DNA from 3 places in the Mycetocola sp. CAN_C7 genome. Region 3 is predicted to be linked to each of the others. Evidence: predicted binding sites of a transcription regulator. Region 3 holds the regulator's gene; each other region holds the start of a gene.

What was found. Region 3 encodes HspR, which represses chaperone genes until heat shock. Its sites were predicted from a motif close to AAGTTGAGTCNNNNNGACTCAACTT; they were not measured.
Region 1: IWX78_RS07520 (ATP-dependent Clp protease ATP-binding subunit) is a predicted target of HspR. The motif match lies at 2,889-2,913, and genes of this name have one in related genera.
Region 2: IWX78_RS01240 (Hsp20/alpha crystallin family protein) is a predicted target of HspR. The motif match lies at 3,929-3,953, and genes of this name have one in related genera.

The regions. Positions count from the first base shown of each region.
Region 1 is NZ_JADOUY010000003.1:173,229-180,816, reverse strand. It holds gene IWX78_RS07525 (hypothetical protein) at 1-122, shown strand, start outside; gene IWX78_RS07520 (ATP-dependent Clp protease ATP-binding subunit) at 251-2,812, opposite strand; gene IWX78_RS07515 (ComEA family DNA-binding protein) at 3,402-3,629, opposite strand; gene IWX78_RS07510 (hypothetical protein) at 3,626-4,306, opposite strand; gene IWX78_RS07505 (hypothetical protein) at 4,319-4,819, opposite strand; gene IWX78_RS07500 (4Fe-4S single cluster domain-containing protein) at 4,816-5,529, opposite strand; gene IWX78_RS07495 (DUF2997 domain-containing protein) at 5,526-5,738, opposite strand; gene IWX78_RS07490 (AAA family ATPase) at 5,793-7,427, opposite strand; gene IWX78_RS07485 (hypothetical protein) at 7,424-7,588, opposite strand, start outside.
Region 2 is NZ_JADOUY010000001.1:282,066-289,653, forward strand. It holds partial or broken gene IWX78_RS01215 (PPK2 family polyphosphate kinase) at 1-289, opposite strand, end outside; gene menD (2-succinyl-5-enolpyruvyl-6-hydroxy-3-cyclohexene-1-carboxylic-acid synthase) at 335-2,026, opposite strand; gene IWX78_RS01225 (PLDc N-terminal domain-containing protein) at 2,019-2,435, opposite strand; gene IWX78_RS01230 (DUF4229 domain-containing protein) at 2,524-2,817, shown strand; gene IWX78_RS01235 (1,4-dihydroxy-2-naphthoate polyprenyltransferase) at 2,825-3,814, opposite strand; gene IWX78_RS01240 (Hsp20/alpha crystallin family protein) at 3,996-4,445, shown strand; gene IWX78_RS01245 (AMP-binding protein) at 4,512-5,678, opposite strand; gene IWX78_RS01250 (1,4-dihydroxy-2-naphthoyl-CoA synthase) at 5,791-6,696, opposite strand; gene IWX78_RS01255 (o-succinylbenzoate synthase) at 6,771-7,588, shown strand, end outside.
Region 3 is NZ_JADOUY010000003.1:299,807-307,394, reverse strand. It holds gene IWX78_RS08165 (NADPH-dependent F420 reductase) at 32-676, shown strand; gene IWX78_RS08160 (class I SAM-dependent methyltransferase) at 684-1,805, opposite strand; gene IWX78_RS08155 (DUF4064 domain-containing protein) at 1,810-2,955, opposite strand; gene IWX78_RS08150 (heat shock protein transcriptional repressor HspR) at 3,074-3,487, opposite strand; gene IWX78_RS08145 (DnaJ C-terminal domain-containing protein) at 3,493-4,482, opposite strand; gene IWX78_RS08140 (nucleotide exchange factor GrpE) at 4,488-5,114, opposite strand; gene dnaK (molecular chaperone DnaK) at 5,117-6,988, opposite strand; gene IWX78_RS08130 (hypothetical protein) at 7,246-7,588, opposite strand, start outside.

The DNA of each region.
Region 1 (7,588 bases), 130 kb from region 3:
TCGACGACATGTATGTGGTCGAGGTCGATCGTGGCGGGCAGAAGCAGCGGTTCGACGCCGAGACGGCGCCGGATGCTTACGCCCTCGCCGTTCTCGGAGTGCTGAGCGCGCAGACGGCCTGACCCGAGGCATCCGCCCCGGAACCTCCCGGTGTTGCAGTTCCAGTCGAGTGCTGCTGTTGCAACTACCGCACTCGACTGGAACAGGAGCATCCGGCGTGCGCACCTCGGCCCGGGCGCAGGACAGAGCGCTACGCGGCGGCCTGCGCCTCGACGCTGTCGGCGTGCACGGTGATCGCGTCACCGTCCACCGCAACCAGGATTGCCGACCCTGCCTCGAGTTCGGCGTCGACCATGAGACCGGCGATGCGGTCCTCGACCTCACGCTGGATCACCCGGCGCAGCGGCCTGGCGCCGTACTCGGGCTCGAAGCCGTGCGTGGCGATCCAGTCGACGGCTGCATCCGAGACGCTGAGCGCGATGCCCTGGTCACCGAGTCGCTCCGACGTGCGCCCCAGCAGCAGCCGCACGATGTCGTGAAGCTGCGCCGGGTCGAGCTTGCGGAACAGCACGACCTCGTCGATGCGGTTGAGGAACTCCGGCCGCATCTGCTCGCGCAGTTTGCCCATGACGCGGTCGCGGAGAGCCTTGTCCGATCCGAACCCGTTTTCCCCGCCACCATCTGCGACGAAGCCGAGCGCTCCGCTGCGGCTGGCCAGGAACTCCGAGCCGATGTTCGAGGTCATGATGATCACCGTGTTCCTGAAGTCCACGGTGCGACCCTGCCCGTCGGTCAGACGCCCGTCGTCGAGCACCTGCAGCAGCAGGTTGAATACGTCCGGGTGGGCCTTCTCGATCTCGTCGAGCAGGATCACCGAATACGGGTTGCGACGCACGCGCTCGGTCAGCTGGCCGGCCTCGTCGTATCCGACATACCCGGGAGGAGCACCGACGAGGCGCGACACCGTGTGCCGCTCGCCGAACTCACTCATGTCGAAGCGCAGCATCGCCGAGTCGTTCCCGAACAGCGAGAACGCGAGCGCCTTCGCGAGTTCGGTCTTGCCGACGCCGGTGGGACCGAGAAAGAGGAAGCTGCCGACCGGGCGGTTCGGGTCTCCCATCCCCGTCCGGCTGCGTCGCACGGCCTTCGCTATCGACTCGACCGCGTCGTCCTGCCCGATCACACGCTCGTGCAGCTCGGTCTCGAGGTGCGCGAGCCGGGCACGGTCACCCTGGGTGAGCCTCGTGGCCGGGATGCCGGTTGCACGCGAGATGATCTCGGCGATCTCCGCCTCACCGACGATGGCTGGAACCGAAGCGGATGCCGGGGCATCCGTCGACTCGGCAGCAGCGATCTGCGCAGTGAGCGCTTCGATCTCGTCGCGCAGGCGGGAGGCCTCCTCGTAGCGCTCGTCGACGACGGCGGCATCCTTCGCCGCCTCGAGGATCGCGATCTCCGCGCGCATCGGTGCGGTGTCGATCGTCACGACCTGGCGGAGACGCAGTCGCGCGCCCGCCTGGTCGAGGAGGTCGATGGCCTTGTCCGGTAGGAACCGGTCGGTCACGTAGCGGGCTGACAGGTCGACGGCGGCGCGGAGCGCTTCGTCGGTGTAGCTGACGGCGTGGAACTCCTCGTAGCGGGGGCGGAGTCCGACGAGGATCTGCTCGGCGTCATCGACGCTGGGCTCGGTCACGGTGACGGACTGGAACCGGCGCTCGAGGGCAGGGTCCTTCTCCACGCGGCGGTACTCGTTGAGCGTTGTCGCCCCGACGACGTGGAGTTCGCCGCGGGCGAGGCGTGGCTTGAGGATGTTGCCGGCGTCGAGACCACCACCCTCACCGCTCCCTCCTGCACCGACGACCGTGTGCAGTTCGTCGAGAAAGACGATCAGTTCGCCCTGGTGCGCGGAGATCTCGTCGAGGAGCGTCGTGAGGCGTTCCTCGAAGTCGCCGCGGTAGCGGGTGCCGCCGACCATGGCTGCGAGGTCGAGGGCGACGACGCGCTTGTCGCGAAGCAGCTGCGGCACCTCGCCGTCGACGATCGCCTGGGCGAGGCCCTCGACGACGGCGGTCTTGCCGACTCCGGCTTCACCGATCAGCACCGGGTTGTTCTTGGTACGGCGCGAGAGGATCTCGATGGTCTGGGCGATCTCGTCTGCGCGACCGATCACCGGGTCGAGCTTTCCGGCGCGGGCGAGCTCGGTCAGATCGGTGCCGAACTTGTCGAGCTGCGGGGTGTCGGATGCCTCCGCCTGGCCCGGCGTTTCGCCTGACGCCTGCGCCTCACGGGCGGCTTCGTATCCGGCCTGCAGCGTTTCCGGGGTGACGCCGAAGCTCGCGAGCACCTGACCGGCAGGCATCTCCTGGTTCACGACGAACGCGAAGAACAGGTGCTCGGGGTCGATGTAGGTGGAACCGAATGCACGGGCGACCTGGTGAGCGTCGAGGAGCGCACGCTGGGACGACGAGGTGATGGATGCCGTGTCGACGCGTCGCTCCGACCGCTCGGGCAGCCGCTGCTCGGTGGCTTCGGCGAGCGCGGTCGGGTCGGTGCCGAGCGCGCGGAGCGCCTCGGCCACCGGTGACGACTCGACCATCACTCGCAGGATGTGCAGGGCATCGACCTCGGTGTGGCCGTGATCGACGGCGAAACGGGCGGCATCGGCGAGCACCTCCTGGGTGCGTCGGCTGAGCAGCCGGGTGATGTCGATCGTCCGCCCGGATTGGGCGGCACGCTGCCCCTGCAGGTAGCGCGCGAGAAACTCGTCGAACGATTCGTTCCCTGAACCTGCGGGACCGAAGAATGCGGGCATGGATCCTCCTGGAACTCGAGTGCCAATGACTCAACTCAACGGCAGGTCTGCGCTCGCTATTCCCGCACTCATCAAAAACTTGAGCCAGTCCGACTCAAGTTGGGTTCTGCGTGTGGCGGCCGTGGCGGCATCCGCCGGTGGGGCGTGCTGCCGCACGGGGAGGGCCATGCAGCAAATTCAGGAGTGTGCTGCAAATTCAGGAGCGTTGCAAATTCAGGAGCGTTGCAAATTCAGGAGGAGGCTGCAAATTCAGGCGATCCTCGCGACACGCCGTCTGGCCGGGGCCGCGGAACGGCGTGTCGGGCACGATCTCCTGAATTTGGCGTCAGTTCCTGTAGGTGGAGTGCGAACGGATGCCAGGGGCCGGGTCCCGGTTGCGAAGCCGGTCGGTCGCGGCATCCGCGCGCCCGCGCTGCGCTTATGTGTCGATGCTGCAGTTGCAAATGCAGCATGGACGGGCAGTACGGCCGTGAAAGTGCAGCATGAGCGCAGAACCGCAGCATGCTCAGCCGATGCGGCGGCTGGCGCGGCGGCCCATGCGGCGGCCCATGCGGCGGCCCATGCGGCGGCCCATGCGGCGGCGTACGCGTCAGTAGTCGAGTCGACGCCCGAAGCTCCGTGCAGCACGAGGTCGCGGCGAGCAGAACGCCTCATCGCGGAGGCGCACGATCTCGTGCGGCTGCATCCCTGCAGTCGTGGCGAAGTCCTCGAGCGAGGAGAACCCGCCCCGCTTCGTCCGTTCAGCGACCACCGCCTTTGCCAGCCGCCGATCCATACCGGTGAGTTTCGCGAGTGCACGCTGATTCGCCGCATTCACGTCGATCGGCTCGACCGGTACCTCGGCGGCGGATGCTGCGGCACGCGAACGCCGCGAGCGCGACCCCGACCGGGCGCGAGACCCGGCACTACCACCAGCACCAGCACCACCACCAGCACCGGCACCAGCAGACCCGCCGTCGACCCACGCCGCGGCCGTCGCGCTCGTCTCCCGGGGAGGGTGTGCCCGCGCATCGGCGATGTCGTCCGGATCGGCGAGGTAGTCATACGTGACCGCCCGGACTCGACCAGAAGCCTCTCCCCCTCAGGCGACACCGAACTCCGGGGCCGAGCCGTGCGCTTCGTCGTCGGCCGCGGCTTCTGGCGGTTGCCGGAGATCGTCAGACCGTTCTCACGGCGGGCCCACAGCAGGCTCAGCCAGGTCGTGTTCGCGATCAGCGCGTGCGCGACGATCACGATGTAGAGGGTGCCCTGCAGGATGTCGCCGACCGGGTCGTCCACGAGATCGAACGCGATCGCGATCACCGCATAGACGGCTGCGGCCACCCACCACGACCGTCGCCGGCCGATTCCGGCGATGAGAGTGAACGCCAGCCACGCGGTCGCACCGTTCGGCGGCAACACAAGCAGCATCCACGAACTCGCGCCAAGAAGCCAGAGGATGGAGGGCGCGCCAGACGCACCAGCCGACCGGCCTGAGCGCTGCGCGTTGGACATCGGTGAAACCGCCTAGGCGTCCGAGCGCACGTTGAGCACCATCGTGACGGTGTCGTCGACGTCACGCGTCTCAGAGACGAGGTCGAATCCCGAGCTTTCGGCGCGCTGCCGGATCTTCTCCGCCACGGTCTGCTGCACGAGCAGGGCATACTCGGCATCCAGGCGCTGGATGAGGTCCGTGACGGATGCCTCATCGACGACGCGTCCGTCGATGCCTTCGACGTGCGCCTCCCAGATCTTGTCGTCGGTGAGCCGCATCGTCAGCGACGTGCCGTCGATCTCCGCCGTGACGGACCTCTTCGAGACCTCCACGCGGGTCGCTCCGAGGTTCGTCAGCGCGTCGGAGAGGAGGGTGCTGTCCTTCATCCGGGTCCGCACACGCAGGGCGGGTGCCGGTCCGGCGCTGTCGTCGCCCGTGTTCCTGGCCATCGTCACCGCTCCGGCCACACCGACTCCGCCGGCCGCCGTTGCGGCCGCGATGGCGAGGGGGATGAGGAGAAGAGTCACGCTCATGAGGCTGTCGCTTTCGTTCGGGGACGGTCCTGTCGCGGACCCAGGTCGTGCAAGAGATTCTCGAGGGCGGAGGTGTCTGCCCACCCGTTCACGTCGATCCGGCCGTCACGGTGGATGCGAATCTCGAGCCGGTCCCGTCCGCCCTCCCGTTCGATCCGCGCGACCTCATCGGCATACGCCGGAGTGAGCGCCCGGATACCCTGATTGGTCGACCCGAGCCACGGGCGGATGCTGTCAGGCGCGTCCTGCAGGTACGGCCCGTCGATGAGCAGGTCTGTGGCGGCGAGCAGCCGGGCGATGTCGGCACGGTCGCCTGCCCACTCGGTCAGCAGGTCGAGGGTGTACCCGGAGAACGTCATCACGGTGAGACCGGCGTCACGGAAGGCTTCGGCGATCGTGGCGAGCGCGGCCGCCTGGTCGAACGGTTCGCCGCCGAGAAGGGTGATTCCCTGCGCGCCGGCCGCGACGGCATCCGTCACGAATCGGGTGGCGAGCACCGTCGTCTCGTCGACGGCGGCCCCGCGTTCCGCCCAGAGGTGCGGGTTGAAACAGCCGGGGCAGCGCACATTGCAACCCTGCACCCATAACGCAGCCCGCAGGCCGGGGCCTTCGGCGGAGGTCGCCGGGAGAAACCGCGACCAGCGCAGTTCTGCACCGGGCCGTTCGACCGGGCGCACCGTCCCCAGAAGGAGAGGAGAGATCAGGGTCACCGGGTGCCGTCCCAGTTGCGGGCCGTGGTGTTTTCCTCAGCGGCGACCTGGTGGTAGGCGTCCGTGAACGATGACGCCGTCGTTTCGGCATCGAGCATGTTCTCGAGCACGGCGATGTAGTCCAGGCATTCCTCACCGTGCATGCCGATGGTCTCGGCGTGCACGGTGCCGTCTGGTCTCACCTGCACGATGAGTTGTTTGTCTGCCATGCGTTGTCCTCTGTCTTGAGCGGGATGCCGTCGGCGACGGCCGGCTGTGCTGGTCTAGAAGTCCACGGTGCGGCCGCCGCGGTGGCTCGACAGCCCCGCACTGCCCGCATCGGTCGCGGCGCCGACCAGCTGGGCATCTTCAGCGGCGTCGATGTCTTCACTTCCGGTGGCGCGCACGGCGCGCACCTCGGCCCAGGCGCGGATCGCCTGCACTTCTTCGGCCTGCGTCACCGCGAGCGGGATCATGTCGGTGATCGCTTTTTCGAGGTCGGCAGTCGTGACCGCCCGGCGCTCGGCGAATGCCTCGTACAGCGCCACGATTACCGCCTGTTCGATCTCGGCCCCTGAGTAGTTGTCGCTGACCTCGATGAGCCGCTCGACGGCATCCGCGTCGATCGCGCTGAGGCCGTTGGCGCTCGTGGCGTTTGAGGCGAGCTGGATGCTCCAGATCGCGCGGCGCTCGACGGCGGTGGGGAGGTCGACGAAGAAGATCTCGTCGAACCGGCCCTTGCGCATGAACTCCGGTGGGAGGGAGTCGATGTTGTTCGCGGTGGCGACGACGAACACCGGATGCTTCTTCTCCTGCATCCAGGTGAGGAAGTACCCGAAGACCCTCGCGGTGGTTCCGGAGTCGCCGCTGCCCGTGGTGTTGGAGAAACCCTTCTCGATCTCATCGACCCAGAGGATGCAGGGCGCGACGGCTTCGGCGGTGGCGAGCGCCGTGCGGAGGTTCTGCTCTGAGGAGCCGACAAGGCCGGAAAAGATACGGCCGATGTCGAGGCGGAGCAGCGGGAGCCCCCACGATGCGGCCATCGCCTTCGCGGTGAGCGACTTTCCACAGCCGGGAACACCGGTGATGAGCACACCCTTCGGCGATGGCAGCCCGAAGGCCTGAGCGTCGTCGAGCCACGAGCCCTTGCGTCGCGACAGCCAGCGTTTGAGGTTGTTGAGGCCACCGACGGAGTCGAGGTCGAGCGCTTTGGTGACGAAGTCGAGCAGGCCGGTCTTGCTGACGATCTGGCGTTTTTCGTCGAGGACGATACCGATGTCGTCCGAGGTGAGCTCACCATCGTCGACCATCGCGCGGGCGAACGCGTTCTCCGCTTCGGACATGGTCAGGCCGCGGGCAGCCTGTACGAGACTCTCGAGAGTCGTGGCGTCTGCCTTGACCCGGATCCGGCCGCTCCCTGAGGCGTTGCTCTCGATCATCGTCTCGAGCATGCCCGCGAGCTCAGCCGTGTCCGGCAGCGGGAACTCGATCAGGTGGGTGAGTTTGTCGAGTTCCGGCGGGATGGTGCGCACCGGGGCGGTGACGATGAGCGCCCTGGCGGCGTCTCCGTGCCGCAGTTCGAGCACGGTTTCGCGCACCTTGCGCACGATCACCGGGTCGCCGGGGCGCTGCTCCGACCCGAAATAGGCGTGCAGGTCGCAGAACACGAACACGGCGTTCTCGGGGATGCCGACGATGTGGTCGAGGGCGCGCGCCGGGGTCATCGTGTTGGTGACGCCCTTCCCCTCCGGATCGATGAGACCGGTGGCGCTCGTCCAGGTCCAGACCTCGCGAGGCCGGCGGAGCGCTTTCGCCGCGCGAAGGATCTCCTCCTGCACCCGCACCTCTTCGCTCGTCTCGATGTAGAGCAGGGGCAGCCGCGCCTTAAAGGCCTGGTCGAGTGTGTCGGTGAAGGTCATACGCTGGGCGTTCCTCTCGTGGGGCGGGATGCCGTCGACCGCGATGCGGGCACGGCGGGCAACGCTGCGGGGGTGGGGTCGGAGAACGCGGGGGGCGTGCCGTCGGGCGCGGGAGCATCCGTCGGGTCGGTCTCGGTGCCGGTGTCTGTGTCTGACGTCGG
Region 2 (7,588 bases), on a different contig from region 3:
CCGCGCCGACGACGTGACGCACGATCCCGCCCTTGCCCGCCGTGTCCATAGCCTGCAGAACAAGCAGAACGGCATCCGTCGCCCCGCCCTTCGACGCCGCGAAGAGGCGCTCCTGCGTCTCGCTCAGGTGGTCCGCTGCCTTCGCCAGTTCGTGTTTGCCCTCCGATTTGCCTCCGCCGAAACCCGGCGTGGCGTCAGCATCGACGTCGGCGAGCGAGAAGCCGGGCCCGACCCGGAGAAGAGTCGAAGGGTCCGTTTCCCAGCTGGTGGCGCGCGTCGATGAGCTCATCTGCTCATTGTGGCCGTCGGCGTCGCCGTGCTCAAGAGCGTGCGGTCAACGCTCCAGCGGAACCTCGATGAGAACCCCGGATGTCACGGGTGTGGTGAGCGCCTGGTCGAGCTCTCCCCGTGTGGTCGCCGTGAGATAGGTCCAGCCGTATGCGGCGGCGAGCGCGGCGAGATCCACCCGCTGCGGTGTGTACAGCACCCGGTCGAAGTCGGCGTGCTCGGTGGATTCAGCCACCTCGAGCCCGTCGAAGATGGTTCCGCCTCCGTCGTTTCCGACGATGACCTGGATCCGCGGCATCCGCTCGCCTTCACCGCCGAGCAGGGCCCCCGCATCGTGGAGGAGCGTGAGGTCGCCGAGGAGAACCCGGGTGATCCCGGCGCCCTCGACCTGGCTGGCGAGCGCGATGCCGAGAGCAGTCGAGACGGTTCCGTCGATCCCGGCGAGCCCGCGATTCGAGTGCACGTGGATCTTCTTGCCTGGCACCGCTGCGTCGACGTCGCGGATGAGACGGGATGCCCCGAGCACGAGCCGGTCATGCGGCCAGGTGGCGCCCCAGACGGCGAGCGCGAGCATCCGCCGGTCGATCGGGGCTCGGATGGCGTCGAACTCACCCTTCACGTAGCCGAGTCTCGTCGCGGGGTCGGAGGAATGCGCCGCTTCGAGGTCAGGGGCGACATCGACGGACTTGTCCTCGGAGATCTGCCTGGATGCCTGCACCCACGAACCGATCCAGGCCCGGTCGATGCTGCCGTCTGCGACGGTGACGGCGCCGACGATGTGCGCAGCCCGTCGCCCGGGGTTGTAGACCTCGTCTCCGGTGGGTGCGACGACGATCACCTCGACGCCCTCACGGGCCAGAAGCGCGGGAACCTGCCTGCTGAGGGTGGGGTGTCCGTAGACAACTGCGCGCTCCACCCTGCCGCCGAACTCGGGATCCGAGAGCAGTTCACGGTAGGCGACGACGAGGTTGCGGCCGAACCGAGCACCACTCGAGACCTCGGACAGGAGGGGCCAGCCTCCGGCATGCGCAACGGCCTCGGCCACCGGCCCCGATCCGTGCCCGGCGATGACGACGGTGCGCTTCGCCCGGTCGAGCAGAATGCCTGGACGGGTGATCTTCTTCGCGGTGACGGCCGCTGGAGTTCCGGCGGGTTCGACCCGTTCCAGGTCGGCGAGCGGTGTGGAGAGCGGTTCGCGCAGCGCGAGGTTGAGATGCACGGGGCCGGGGCCGGCCGGCCCGACTCCCACAGCAGCGTCGACGGCAAGCCCGGCGAGGGTGCGCGCCGCTGCCCGTTCATCGCCGGAACCTGTCGGTGCTGACACATCACGGGTGAAGCGCACAGCCACCCCGAAGATGCCGGCCTGGTGCGTGGTCTGATTCGAACGGATGCCGCGGAGTTCGTCAGGGCGGTCGGCGGTGAGCAGCAGAAGGGGCACCCCGGAGTGGTGCGCTTCGAGCACGGCGGGGTGCAGATTCGCGACGGCGGTGCCACTCGTCACGATCACCGCGGCGGGGACACCGCTCTCGACGGCGAGCCCGAGCGCGAGGAACCCCGCAACCCGCTCGTCGATTCGCACGTGCAGACGGAGCGAACCGGCACGCTCGAGTGCAGCGGCGGCCAGGGAGAGGGCCTGCGACCTCGAGCCGGGGCAGACGACGACGTCACGAACGCCGAGGCGCACCAGCTCTTCGAGGAGGGCGACGGAGTACGTCGTGGCCGGACCGGCCTCAGGCATCCGTTCGGCCAGAGTCGTCTGGCGTGTGTCCGCCTGTTCCGTCTGGACTGTTGTCTGGAGTGGGGGTGGCCTTGCCCGTCACATCAGGGTCGGCCGAGTCGGAGTCGAGAGCGGCCAGCTCCTCTTCGAGACGGCGGATGCGCTCGTCCTGTTCCTTGTCGCGGCCGAGCGTTCCGATGAACGCCGGGTCGTCGTCCGGAGCGAGACGCGGCCGGGCTTCACGACCGGCGCGAGCGCGACCGATGGTGAACCACAACACGACACCGAGAACGGGGAGCAGCAGAATAATGACGATCCACGCCGGCTTCTTCAACCCGCGGACCCGGTTGGCCGGGATCAGGGCGCAATCGATCACCGAATAGATCGTCGCAACTACGAGACCGACTATCAGAATGATCCACCAACGCATGCCCCCATCGTAGCCGGGAGTTCTGGGAACTTGCCCCCTGTCGACGGCGACCAGCGAGGGTGCTCCCGGGCGGGCGGCTTACACTGGAATGGTGAAAAGCATCCCACCCGTCGTGTACTACACGGTGCTCCGCCTGCTCGCGTTCGCGCTCCCGCTGACGCTTCTTCTGCTGCTGGGGATCGAGCCGTGGATCGCGACGGTGCTCGCCGCCCTGATCGGGCTGAGCATCTCGTACATCGCGCTCCGCACGCCCCGCGAGGCGGTGTCTCGCGACCTCTACGAGCTTCGCCACGGTTCGAAGACGCCGGCGGGCGACGAAGACGCCGAAGACTCGGTGACGGATGCTGCGGCATCCGACCCCGGTTCCCGCACCGACCGCTGACCCGCGGTTACTTCCAGAACGCCCAGAGCAGGGCCGCACCGAAGAGCAACTGAACCAGCCCGGTGATCTTGAGGGCGACCACGAACTCCCTGGCGGTGCGCGCCGTCGCAACGATCACCGCTGCGGGGATCGCAGCCAGCAGCCCGAACAGAGCGAACCAGGCGATCGGGTAGAACACCGCAAGCCAGACGGCGATGCCGAACGGGACGAGCAGGCAGACGATGTAGAGCGCCCGGCTGGCGGTCTGTCCGAGCAGAACGGTGAGCGTCCGCTTGCCCGCCTCCTTGTCCTGCGCGATGTCGCGGATGTTGTTGACGATGAGCGTCGCAACCGCGATCAGACCGACTCCGATTGCGCCGAGCCACGCCTCCTGGTTGAGGGTGAACGATTGCACATAAGCGGTTCCGAGCGTGGCGACGAGACCGAAGAACACGAAGACGAAGAGCTCGCCGAGGGCGTTGTAGCCGTAGGGGCGACGGCCGCCGGTGTAGAACCAGGCGGCGAGGATCGCGATGGCGCCGACGGCGATGAGCCACCACAGCCCGGTGATAACGGTGAGTACGAGCCCGGCGACCGCGGCGATGCCGAAGAAGACGCACGCAACGAGAAGGACCGTTCTCGGCCGCGCCTTGCCGCTGCCGACGAGGCGGAAGGGCCCGACGCGGTGGCGGTCCGTTCCGCGGATGCCGTCTGAGTAGTCGTTCGCGTAGTTGACGGCGATCTGCAGGCTGACAGCCACGACGAGGCAGAGCAGTGCGCGCACCCAGTGGAACTCACCCGGGTCGTTGGCGACGGCTGCTGCTCCCGTTCCCGCGAGCACCGGTGAGACCGACATCGACAGCGTGAAGACGCGTGCCCCTGCGACCCAGTCCCTGAACGTGGCCGGCCGGATCTTCTCGAACGGCTTCGCAGCGGGGTTGCCGCTCTTGCCGCGTCCCTTCGGCCGGGGGCCGTTCGGGGCGTGCGGGGGTGTGAGTCTTTGCTGTCGAGCTGCCACCGGGCAACCTCCTCTGTTCCGCGAGCAGTTTACCGGGCTGGCCGCGTCGTCCGTTCGCTCACGGCAAACGGCATCCGACTTGAGATTGTGACGCCGGTGATTAATATATTTTTCAGGTTGAGTCACATCGACTCAACCCCACTCAATTTCAGAGAGACAACGAACCAGGAGGACACTTCAGATGGCACTGAACTTCGACCCGTTCCGCGACCTCGACCGCGTCACGGAGGCCATGCTCGGCTCGCGCCAGGGGCCACGACTCATGCCGATGGACCTGTACCGCGACGGCGATCACTACGTACTCGCTGCCGACCTTCCCGGTATCGACCCGGGCTCCGTCGACATCGATGTGGACGGCCAGCTGCTCACGATCCGCGCCGAACGCACCCTCGGAGCCGCCGAAGGAGCCAAGTGGATCGCCCGCGAGCGGATGTCGGGGTCGTTCCTTCGCCAGCTCAACCTCGGCCAGGGCATCGACATCGAACGCATCGCCGCCAACTACACCAACGGCGTGCTGAGCGTCACCATCCCCGTCACCGAGCGCGCGAAGCCCCGCAAGATCGAGGTCGCGGCCGGCAACGAGCAAGGCAACCTCACGGTGCAGGAATCACCCGCATCCGTCGACGCCTGATCACGTCGTGACCGACGACCGGCCGGGGCACCAGCCTCGGCCGGTCGTTCTGTCTGCACGCGAGCGTTAACGCCCGGGGGGGCTGACGGCATCCGGATCCCGACCGCGCAGGGTGACGGCGACGATCGCCACGATCGCCAGCCGATCGGGTTTGCCCGATGGCAGCGTCGGCAGTTCGTCGAGCCTCACCACGTGAGCAGGGCGTGCGGGCTTACCGAGCGCGTCGGCGACGGCATCCGCGATCTCACGCAGGGTCGGATGCCAGCCTGCCGCGGTGACGACAACAGGCACCTGGCCCCACTTCTCGTCAGAAACGCCGACGACGACCGATTCGGTCAGGTCCGGGAGGCCGCGCACGACCCGTTCCACCCGGTCAAGTGAGACGTTCACGCCTCCAGAGATGATGACGTTGTCTGCGCGACCGGTGACCAGCAGGTGGCCGTCCTCGAATGCGCCGAGGTCGCCCGTGCGGTACCAGCGCTGTCCCTCTGCGACCGTGAACACACGGTCGGTGAGTTCCGCATCACCGAGGTACCCCTCGGCGAGCATGGGTCCGGCGAGTTCAATCTGACCGTCGACGACCCTGACGTGGACCCCGGGGAGCGGCGCACCGTTGTACACGCAACCGCCGGATGTCTCGCTCGATCCGTAGGTCCGGAAGATCGGCAGCCCGAGCTGTTCGGTGCGCTGCAGGAGTTGTGGCGGCGTGGCCTGGCCGCCGACGAGGATCCCATCGAAGCGGCGAAGAGCCATCACCCCCGACCGGCTGTCGAGAAGGCGGGCCAGCTGGAGTGGGACCAGCGAGGTGTAGTGCCGCTCTCCGCTCATCGAACGAGATGCGTCGACGAACGATGACGGGTCGAACGGGCCGGGGTCGAGCACCACAGGAATCGTGCCGGCGGCGATCGAGCGCACGAGCACCTGCACCCCGGCGATGTAGTGAGCGGGAAGTGCGAGAAGCCACTGCCCCTGCCCGTCGAGCACGGTCGCGCTGGCGGCCGCGCTGGCCAGGAGTGCGTCGCAGCTGAGGGCGACCCGTTTCGGCACGCCTGTCGACCCGGAGGTCTCGACCACGATGCCGATCGGCTGAGGAACCTGCTCGACCGGAGTCGCCCCCGCTTCGTCGAACGGTGTCGGGGTGATCGCGGGCCCTGAACGGTCGAGAGCGCGCCGCAGTTCGACCATGAGGTCGAGTGGCCTCGTCGCCGGCACCCGAACGAGCATCCGCGTCATGGTTTCAGTGTACGACCGTCGACCCGACGGCCAACCGGCGAACGAGCGTGGTCGTCTGGCCTCGATACGCGGCGTCGCCTCGCTCCGCGGCACCCGACCACCGGGTGCCGGCTCAGAACTGCCAGGGGTACGGCGACCAGTCCGGTTCCCGCTTCTCGAGGAACGAGTCTCGCCCCTCGACGGCCTCGTCTGTGCCGTAGGCCAGACGGGTGGCCTCCCCCGCGAACACCTGCTGCCCGACCAGCCCATCGTCGACGGCGTTGAACGCGAACTTGAGCATGCGGATCGCCGTCGGCGACTTGGTGAGGATGGTGCGAGCCCAGTCCAGGGCGGTCGACTCCAGCTGGGCGTGCTCGACGACGGCGTTGACGGCACCCATCTCGTAGGCACGCTGGGCGGAATACTCCTCGGCAAGGAAGAAGATCTCGCGCGCGAACTTCTGCCCGATCTGGCGAGCGAAGTACGCGCTGCCGTAGCCGGCGTCGAAGGAGCCGACGTCGGCATCCGTCTGTTTGAACCTGCCGTGCTCACGGCTGGCGATCGTCAGGTCGCAGACGACGTGCAGCGAGTGCCCGCCGCCCGCCGCCCAGCCGGGAACGACGGCGATGACGACCTTCGGCATGAACCGGATGAGTCGCTGCACCTCGAGGATGTGCAGGCGACCGCTGCGTGCGGTGTCGACGCCGGATGCCTCGTCGCTCTCGGAGTACTTATAACCGTCACGACCGCGGATGCGCTGATCGCCGCCCGAGCAGAACGCCCACCCGCCGTCCTTCGGGCTCGGGCCGTTACCGGTCAGGAGCACGACGCCGATGCGTGGGTTCGTCCTGGCGTCGTCGAGAGCGCGGTACAACTCGTCGACGGTGTGCGGACGGAAGGCGTTCCGCACCTCGGGGCGGTTGAACGCCACCCGGGCGATCCGCCCGGAAACATCGTGGTGGTAGGTGATATCGGTCAGGGCACCGAACCCGGCGACCTCGGCCCACTCGTTCTCGTCGAAGATCTCAGACACCGTCATGATTTCAGCCTATGCTGCATTGCGCGTTGGGCGGTGCGTGCACTCCTTCCCGCCGCGCACGGCAGAATGAAAGCATGCCTGACACACCGTCGTTCGGCCGGCCGCTGCCGGAGCTCCCTGATCTGCTCGCGTCTGCACGCGTCGTGGCACTTCCGCTCGCCGCCCGGTTCCGCGGTATCGAGGTTCGGGAGGCCCTGCTCCTCGAGGGCGAGAACGGGTGGGCCGAGTTCTCCCCGTTTACCGAGTACGACGACGCGGAGAGCGCCACCTGGCTGCGGGCAGCCATCGAGTTCGCCCAGGGCGACCTGCCCTCCCCCGTGCGCCGCAGCATCCCGGTCAATGCGACGGTGCCCGCCGTGCACGTCGACCGCGTCGCCGCGATTCTCGAACGCTTCGACGGATGCCGCACGGCCAAGGTCAAGGTCGCCGAACGCGGGCAGACCCTCGTCGAGGACGTAGCCCGGGTGCGGGCGGTTCGGGACCTGATGGGTCCTGAAGGCCGCATCCGCGTCGACGCCAACGGTGGCTGGAACGTCGACGAAGCCGAGCACGCCATCCACGCCCTGGCCGAATTCGATCTCGAGTACGTCGAGCAGCCGTGCGACACGGTGCCTGAGCTCGTCGAGATCCGGCGGAGGACCAAGTACATGGGCGTGCCGATCGCCGCAGACGAGAGCGTGCGCAAGGCCGCTGACCCGCTCGTCGTCGCTCGGGCCGGAGCCGCAGACATCCTCGTGCTGAAGGCGCAGCCGCTCGGCGGCATCCGTCGTTCGCTCGAGATCATCGCCGAGGCGCGGCTTCCCGTCGTCGTGTCGAGCGCACTCGACACCTCTGTCGGGCTGTCGATGGGTGCCTGGCTGGCCGCCGCGGTTCCTCAACTCGAGTACGACTG
Region 3 (7,588 bases):
CTCACCCACGAACGGAGCACACCCCCCTCTCATGACAACTCTCGGACTCATCGGCGCCGGTCACATCGGCTCCCAGCTCGCCCGCGCAGCCGTCGCCCACGGCTACGACGTCGTCGTCTCCAACTCGCGAGGCCCCGCCAGCCTCACCGAACTGATCCTCGAACTCGGCGAGCGGGCGACCGCTGGAACGACGGCGGATGCCGCAGCTGCTGACCTCGTCGCGGTCGCGATCCCGCTCAGAGACATCGAGAACATCCCCGCCGGTCTCCTCGCCGGAAAGGTCGTGATGGACACAACCAACTACTACCAGCAGCGGGACGGCCAGGTCGCAGCCCTCGATGCCGAAGAGACCACGGTGTCGGAACTGGTTCAGGCGCATTTCGCCGACGCACACGTCGTGAAGGCGTTCAACCACATCTACGCATCGGCGATCACCGACGACGCCCAGTCCGCCGGTACCGCTGAGCGCCGCGCACTCATCGTCGCCGGGGAGGACGCGGGCGCCAAGAAGAAGGTCTCGGAGTTCATCGACGCGATCGGGTTCGACGTGCTCGACATCGGCGGGCTGGCGGAGAGCTGGCGCATCCAGGTCGGCACTGCGGCGTATGGCCCCAGGCGAGACCTCGAAGAGCTCGAGATCGACATCGCGCAGGCCGAACGCCCGGCAGCCCACTGACACCGGCTCAGCGGCGCACCGAGACGGTCACAGTGAACCGGGAGTTGCGTCCGAGCTGCCGCGTCGGACCGATGATGCGCTCCAGGGCCGGCCGGTAGCCGAGATGTGAATTCCACACCGTCCACAGTTCGCCGCCTGGCGCAAGCACGCGCGCGGCATCCTCGAACAGTTTGACCGCGATTCCGGCGTGCACGGTGGCGCCGACGTGGAACGGCGGGTTCAGCAGGATCAGCTCGGCTGAGGCATCCTGCCAGCCGGACAGCCCATCGTTCCGCACGACGTTCACCCGGTCGGCGACACCGTTCGCGGCAACCGTCTCCCGGGCCGATGCCACGGCAGCGGCGGACTGGTCGGTCGCCGTCACTCGCAGAGCCGGGCGGGCGCGGGCGACGGCACTCGCGATCACTCCCGTTCCGCAACCCAGGTCGACGGCGTCGCGTACGTCAGGCAGCCCGTCGATGAAGTCGAGAAGAAAACGGGTCCCGAGGTCGACACCGGTGCCGGCAAATGCGGCGCCATGGGCGTGCACCCAGAGGTCGAGGTCGTCGTGGAACCGGCGCGCGGGCCAGACCGACTCCCCCGTCGGTCTCTGTGGATCGCGGGCGAAGAGCACGCGAGACTTCTGCTTCGCCAGCCCTGCGGTGACCGAACCGAACCGGGCAGCGAGCACATCGTTCATGGCCCGGGTCATGTGCTTCACGCGCCCGCCGGCACACACGGTCACATCGTCGGAGGCGTGTCGCGCCACGCGCTCGACGATCTCGGCGAGCGCGTCGAGCGACCGGGGCAACTGCAGCAGCACGAGCCGCGCTCCGCCCAGGCCGTCGGCGTCGAGTTCGACGTTCGCGAAGGCATCCGTCATCGTGAGGGTGTCGGCGTTCGCGGCCAGGGCGCGCTCGCCCGAGAGCGCGTCCTGGTGCACACGGATGCCGCGCGCTCCGATGGCAGCGGCCCCGAGCGTGAGTGCGCCGTAACGGTCTCCGATCACCACGACCGTGCCAGCAGCGGCCGCCCCAGTGTCAGAAGCCGCGGTCTCGAGCAGGAGCCGGTCGGTGGCGTCGAACGCGTAGAGGTTGGGGGCTTCCACGTCTGGCCATCGGCGGAGCCGCTCGAACGGGAAGTCTGTCACTCCCTCAGGGTATCGGTGGTGCCTGGAGCGGGGCGCCGGGTGGCTGGGCACCGTGTGCAGCCGACTCCGTCGCCGGACGCTCGCGGAACGCGTGCGCCATCCACCACCAGCTCAACAGGCCGATAGCCGCGTTCACGAGCAGACCGACGAGCCCCACCACCAGCGCCAGAACGACGAACGGCGAGAAGTCGATGTCGCTGAGCGAGTCGATGCCGCCCTGCCCGTCCATGCCGTCTGGCATGTTCATGTTCGGCGTCATCATGCCGCCGAGATTGAACAGTGGCGACGTGATCGCGCTGACGAAGAAGTTGACGACAACAGCGATCCCGAGGGCGCTCCAGGTGACAGCTGCCGGGCGGTTGACGCGGTGGCCTCGAAGGATCCAGATGCTGGAGAGATAGCCGAGGATCAAGATGATGATTCCGAGCACGGCCGCTGCGATGAGCCAGCCACCGAATGTGCCCCAGGCATCCGCGACGACCTGATCGATGACGTCGGTCCCCTCGAGCCCACTGTATGAGAAGTCCTGCGGGTTCTCGGCCGCGATCCACGTGAAGATGGTGCCGATGAAGGCGCTGATGGCTATGGACACCACCACCACGGCGATCAGGCCGAAGCCGAAGCTCATGAGACTGAACGAGACGGCGCCCGCGATCATGGCACCGCGCCGCTGCCTGGGCGCGAGCGGTGGCCTGCGGGGAACGACCGGGCCGGATGCGTACGGCACCTGCGAAGGCTGGGGATAGCCCGGTTGCGGGTAGCCCTGTTGCGGGTAGCCCTGTTGCGGGTAGCCCTGTTGCGGGTAGCCCTGTTGCGGGTAGCCCTGTTGCGGGTAACCCTGCTGCTGCGGATAACCCTGCTGCAGCGGATAACCCTGCTGCTGCGCATAGCCGGGCTGCTGCGCGGGGTACTCGGTCATCGGGTCAGCGGCCGGGCGCATCGCGCCGGGCGCCGGAGCTTCGGGCGAATCCGGTGCCGGAGGAGGCGGAGACCCCGGCGGAGGCGCCAGCGGCGATCCGGGCGGAACGCTTGGTGGCTGCGCCGGCGGTTCGGCGACCCCTGACGGCGGCTGCGGTGCCGTCGGTTCGGGCCCGGGCTGGTCACCCGGAGTCGAAGGATTTTCGGGAACGTGCGGTTCGTGCTCGCTCATGCGGCCAGCTTAACGACCCTGGAGCGTGGGCGTAACCCTCGGATCGACCCGATCGTGCAGACCGGATCGCGACGGCAACCGGGGCCGGACGACTGCACGCAGCAGAACGAGCACCAGTTCAGCGCTGGAAAGGCCGCCACACCACGAGTTCGGTGCGCCGCTGGGCGCGCGTGCCACTCTTCATCGGAACGACATCGCCCTGCAGTCCAGCGGCGAACACCCGGCGGCCGGGCGATTTGACGAGTTCCTCAGCCAGCGCGTGTTCGAGCTCACGCACACGCGCGCCGAGCGCAGCCACCTCGTTCTCGAGGGTGAGGATGCGGCTGATGCCCTCGAGGCTCACGCCCTCGGCACTGAGCCGGGCGACCTCGCGCAGCTGTGCGACGTCGCGCATCGAGTATCGACGGGATTTCCCCGCGGTACGGGTAGGAGAGACGAGGCCGAGCCGGTCGTACTGCCGCAGCGTCTGCGGGTGCATTCCGGCCAGCTCGGCCGCCATCGCGATCGCGAAGATCGGCGAATTCTCGTCCATCAGTGTTATCCCCTTGCCCGGTGGATCAGGTCTTCCCGCGGGTTCTCGTGCGGTTCGAGATCATGGAACTTCTCGAGCGCCGCCTTCGCCTCCGCGCTCAGGTGCGACGGTACCGCAACCTGCACGACGGCGAGCAGGTCTCCTGTGCCCTTCGACGTCGAGACGCCGCGACCCTTCACCCGGAGAATCCGGCCGGACGGTGTGCCGGGCGCGACCCTCAACTTGACGGGGTCACCACCGAGTGTCGGCACCTCGATCGTCGCCCCGAGGGTGGCCTCGACGAACGTCACCGGCACATTGACCCGCAGGTTGAGCCCATCGCGCTCGAAGACGGGATGCTTGCGCACCGCGACAGTGAGCACGAGGTCGCCAGCCGGGCCACCGTCTGGCGATGGGTGACCTTTGCCTCGCAGCTTGATCTTCTGGCCGTCGGAGACCCCGGCGGGGATGTTGACCTTGATCGTGCGACCCTCGGCGGTCTGCAGGGTGATCTGGTCACCCTTCGTCGCCGTGAGGAAGTCGATCGTGGTGGATGCGGTGACGTCACGTCCAGGGGTCGGACCGCCGAATCCGCGGTATCCGCCCGTCGGCTGGCCGAACCCGCCGCCGCGCCCGAACATGCCACCGAGGATGTCTTCGAAGTCGGCCTGCTGGTAACTGGTGCTCGTCCCGCGAGCACCACCTCCGAACATCCCGCCGAAGACATCGTCGAAGCCACCGGATGCCCCGCCGCCGCCTGGAGCGGTGAAGCGGGCTCCGGATCCCATCGCACGCACTGCGTCATACTCTTTGCGCTGCTCGGCGTCGTTGAGGACCGAGTAGGCCTCGCTGACCTCCTTGAACCGGGATTCTGCCGTGGCATCCCCCGCGTTGGAGTCCGGGTGGAACTTGCGCGCAAGCTTGCGGTAGGTCTTCTTCAATTCCGCCGGCGTCACATCTTTTTTGACGCCGAGGACCTTGTAGAAGTCCTTGTCAAACCAGTCCTGGCTTGCCATCGCGCCTACTCAGCGGGAACGGCGACGACGACCTTGGCCGCGCGCAGCAGTGTCGAGCCGATCGAATAACCGGTTTCGACGACGTCGATCACGGTGGCCGCCTCGACGCCAGGGGTCGGCTGCTGGAAAACAGCCTCATGCACGTTGTGGTCGAAAGCGTCACCGTTCGCGCCGAACGGCACGAGGCCGATCTTCTCGACGCTCGCACGCAGCTTCGCAGCAATGGTCGCGAACGGGGCGTCACCCTCGAGGTCTCCGTGCTTTTCGGCCCGGTCGAGGTCGTCGAGCACCGGCAGGAGCAGCCGCGCGACGTCTCCTGTGACCCGTTCACGTTCGACCTCGCGGTTCGCCTCGGTGCGCCGACGGTAGTTGGCGTACTCGGCGGTGACCCGCTTGAGGTCGACGAGGTGTTCGTGCTCGGGTTCGGCGTTCGCGATCTTCTCGCTCAATTCGTCGTCGAGTCCGTCGGCCTGCGCGGCGTTGAGGATGTCGTCGACGGTCAGTTCGTCATCGGTTGTCTCGGGTGATTCGGAGTCCACCTGCGACTCAGGGTCGGAAGCTCGTGCTTCCGACCCCTCGTCCACTGGCTGAACCTCGTCACCGTCTTCTGGAGTCGGGTTCGTGTCAGTCATGGTTACTTCTTGTCGCTCTCGGTCTCGTTCTCGTCATCGACGACTTCGGCGTCAACGACATCCTCATCGGATGTTGCTTCGGTCGGCTGCTCAGCACCCTCCGCCGGAGCGGATTCGGCCTGCTGCGCCTGCGCGTAGATTGCCTCGCCCAGCTTGACCTGGCTCTCGTTGAGCTTGTCGTACGCCGTCTTCACCGCGGCGTCATCATCACCGGCGAGGGCGGACTTCAGCGCGTCGACATCGCCCTGGACTTCGCTCTTGACGTCGTCGGGGAGTTTGTCGTCGTTTTCCTTGATGAGCTTGTCGATCGAGTAGGCGAGCTGCTCGGCCGTGTTGCGGGTCTCGGCTGCCTCACGGCGGGCCTTGTCCTCCGCAGCGTTCTCCTCTGCCTCGCGGACCATGCGCTCGATGTCTTCCTTCGCCAGCGAGGAACCGCCGGTGATGGTCATCGACTGCTCCTTGCCTGTCCCCTTGTCCTTCGCGGACACGTGGACGATGCCGTTGGCGTCGATGTCGAAGGTGACCTCGACCTGCGGGATGCCGCGGGGTGCCGGGGCGATACCCGTGAGCTCGAAGGTGCCGAGGTTCTTGTTGTCGCGGGTGAACTCGCGCTCGCCCTGGAAGACCTGGATCGCGACGGACGGCTGGTTGTCGTCCGCCGTGGTGAAGGTTTCACTGCGCTTGGTCGGGATGGCCGTGTTGCGCTCGATGAGCTTGGTCATGATGCCACCCTTGGTCTCGATACCGAGAGACAGCGGGGTCACGTCGATGAGCAGAACGTCCTTGCGCTCGCCCTTCAGCACACCGGCCTGGAGTGCGGCGCCGACTGCGACGACCTCGTCAGGGTTGACGCCCTTGTTGGGCTCCTGTCCACCGGTCTCTTCCTTCACAAGGGCCGAGACGGCGGGCATCCGAGTCGATCCACCGACGAGTACCACGTGCGCGATGTCGCCGACCTTGATCCCGGCTTCACGGATGACGTCCTGGAACGGCTTCTTGGTGCGGTCGAGGAGGTCGCTGGTCATCTGCTCGAACTGGGCGCAGGTGAGCGTCTCGTCGAGGTTCGCAGGGCCGTTCTCGGTGAGCGAGAGGTAGGGCAGCTGGATCGACGTCGACATGCTCGACGACAGTTCCTTCTTGGCCTGCTCTGCTGCTTCCTTGAGGCGCTGCTTGGCGATCTTGTCGTTCGAGACGTCAACGCCTGTGGTCTCCTTGAAACGCTTGATGAGGTGCTCGACGACGCGCTGGTCCCAGTCGTCTCCACCGAGGCGGTTGTCACCGGAGGTGGCACGCACCTGGATGGTTGAGAAGTCGTCGTCCTTGCCCACTTCGAGCAGCGAGACGTCAAACGTTCCACCACCGAGGTCGAAGACGAGAATGAGCTCGTCTTCTTTGCCCTTGTCGAGGCCGTAGGCGAGTGCAGCAGCGGTCGGCTCGTTGATGATGCGGAGCACGTTGAGGCCCGAGATCTCTCCGGCTTCCTTGGTGGCCTGGCGCTCGGCGTCGTTGAAGTAGGCGGGAACCGTGATGACGGCATCCGTCACCGTGTCGCCCAGGTACTGCTCGGCGTCGCGCTTGAGCTTGGCGAGGATGCGGGCCGAGATCTCCTGCGGGGTGTACTTCTTCTCGTCGACGGCGAAAGTCCAGTCCGTGCCCATGTGACGCTTCACAGAAGCGATGGTGCGGTCGACGTTGGTGACGGCCTGGCGCTTCGCGGTCTCACCGACGAGCACTTCACCGTCCTTGGTGTACGCAACGACCGACGGGGTGGTGCGGAGGCCCTCGGCGTTCGCGATGACGGTGGGCTCGCCACCCTCGAGGACGGCCACGACTGAGTTGGTGGTTCCGAGGTCGATTCCTACTGCACGTGCCATGTGTTTCTCTCTCCTTTAAGACCGTGACGGCCTGTTCCGAATGACAGCCGGGATGCGGCCTGAGTTCAGTTCGTGATCACCTCTCATAGTTGAGCGGCGATGGCTCAAGTTTACCGATCGCACATTCGCTGTCAACTTCTCCCAGCAAATCTTGAGCGAGACCGACTCAACTTTGAAGATCACCCGGCACCGGCACCGGCACGACAACGAGAAGGGAGCGGCTCCGCAGAACCGCTCCCCTGATCGATCGGATGCCGTCAATCGGTTCGCCGGATGGCCGCCGCGATCCCGGCAACCACGAGAACCGCGCCGACGGCGATGAGCCCTCCGATCAGCCAGGTCACCGGGTCAACGATCACGGGCATCACCGAGTTCGCGATCATGAACGCGGCGAAGCCGAGCAGGAGCACACCCCAGAAGATCGTGCCGAATCGCGCTGGCAGGCGGCTTTTCCTGGTTGCGGGCGTTTCAGGCGCCTCGGTCGTGTCCGGCTGGAACCAGCTCGACATGCTCTCCGCCTGTCGGCTGTCATCGATCGGGGAACTCGAGCCGATCGGGTCGGTTCGTTCGGTCGGCCCCGTCGAGCCGCCGGCGGTGACC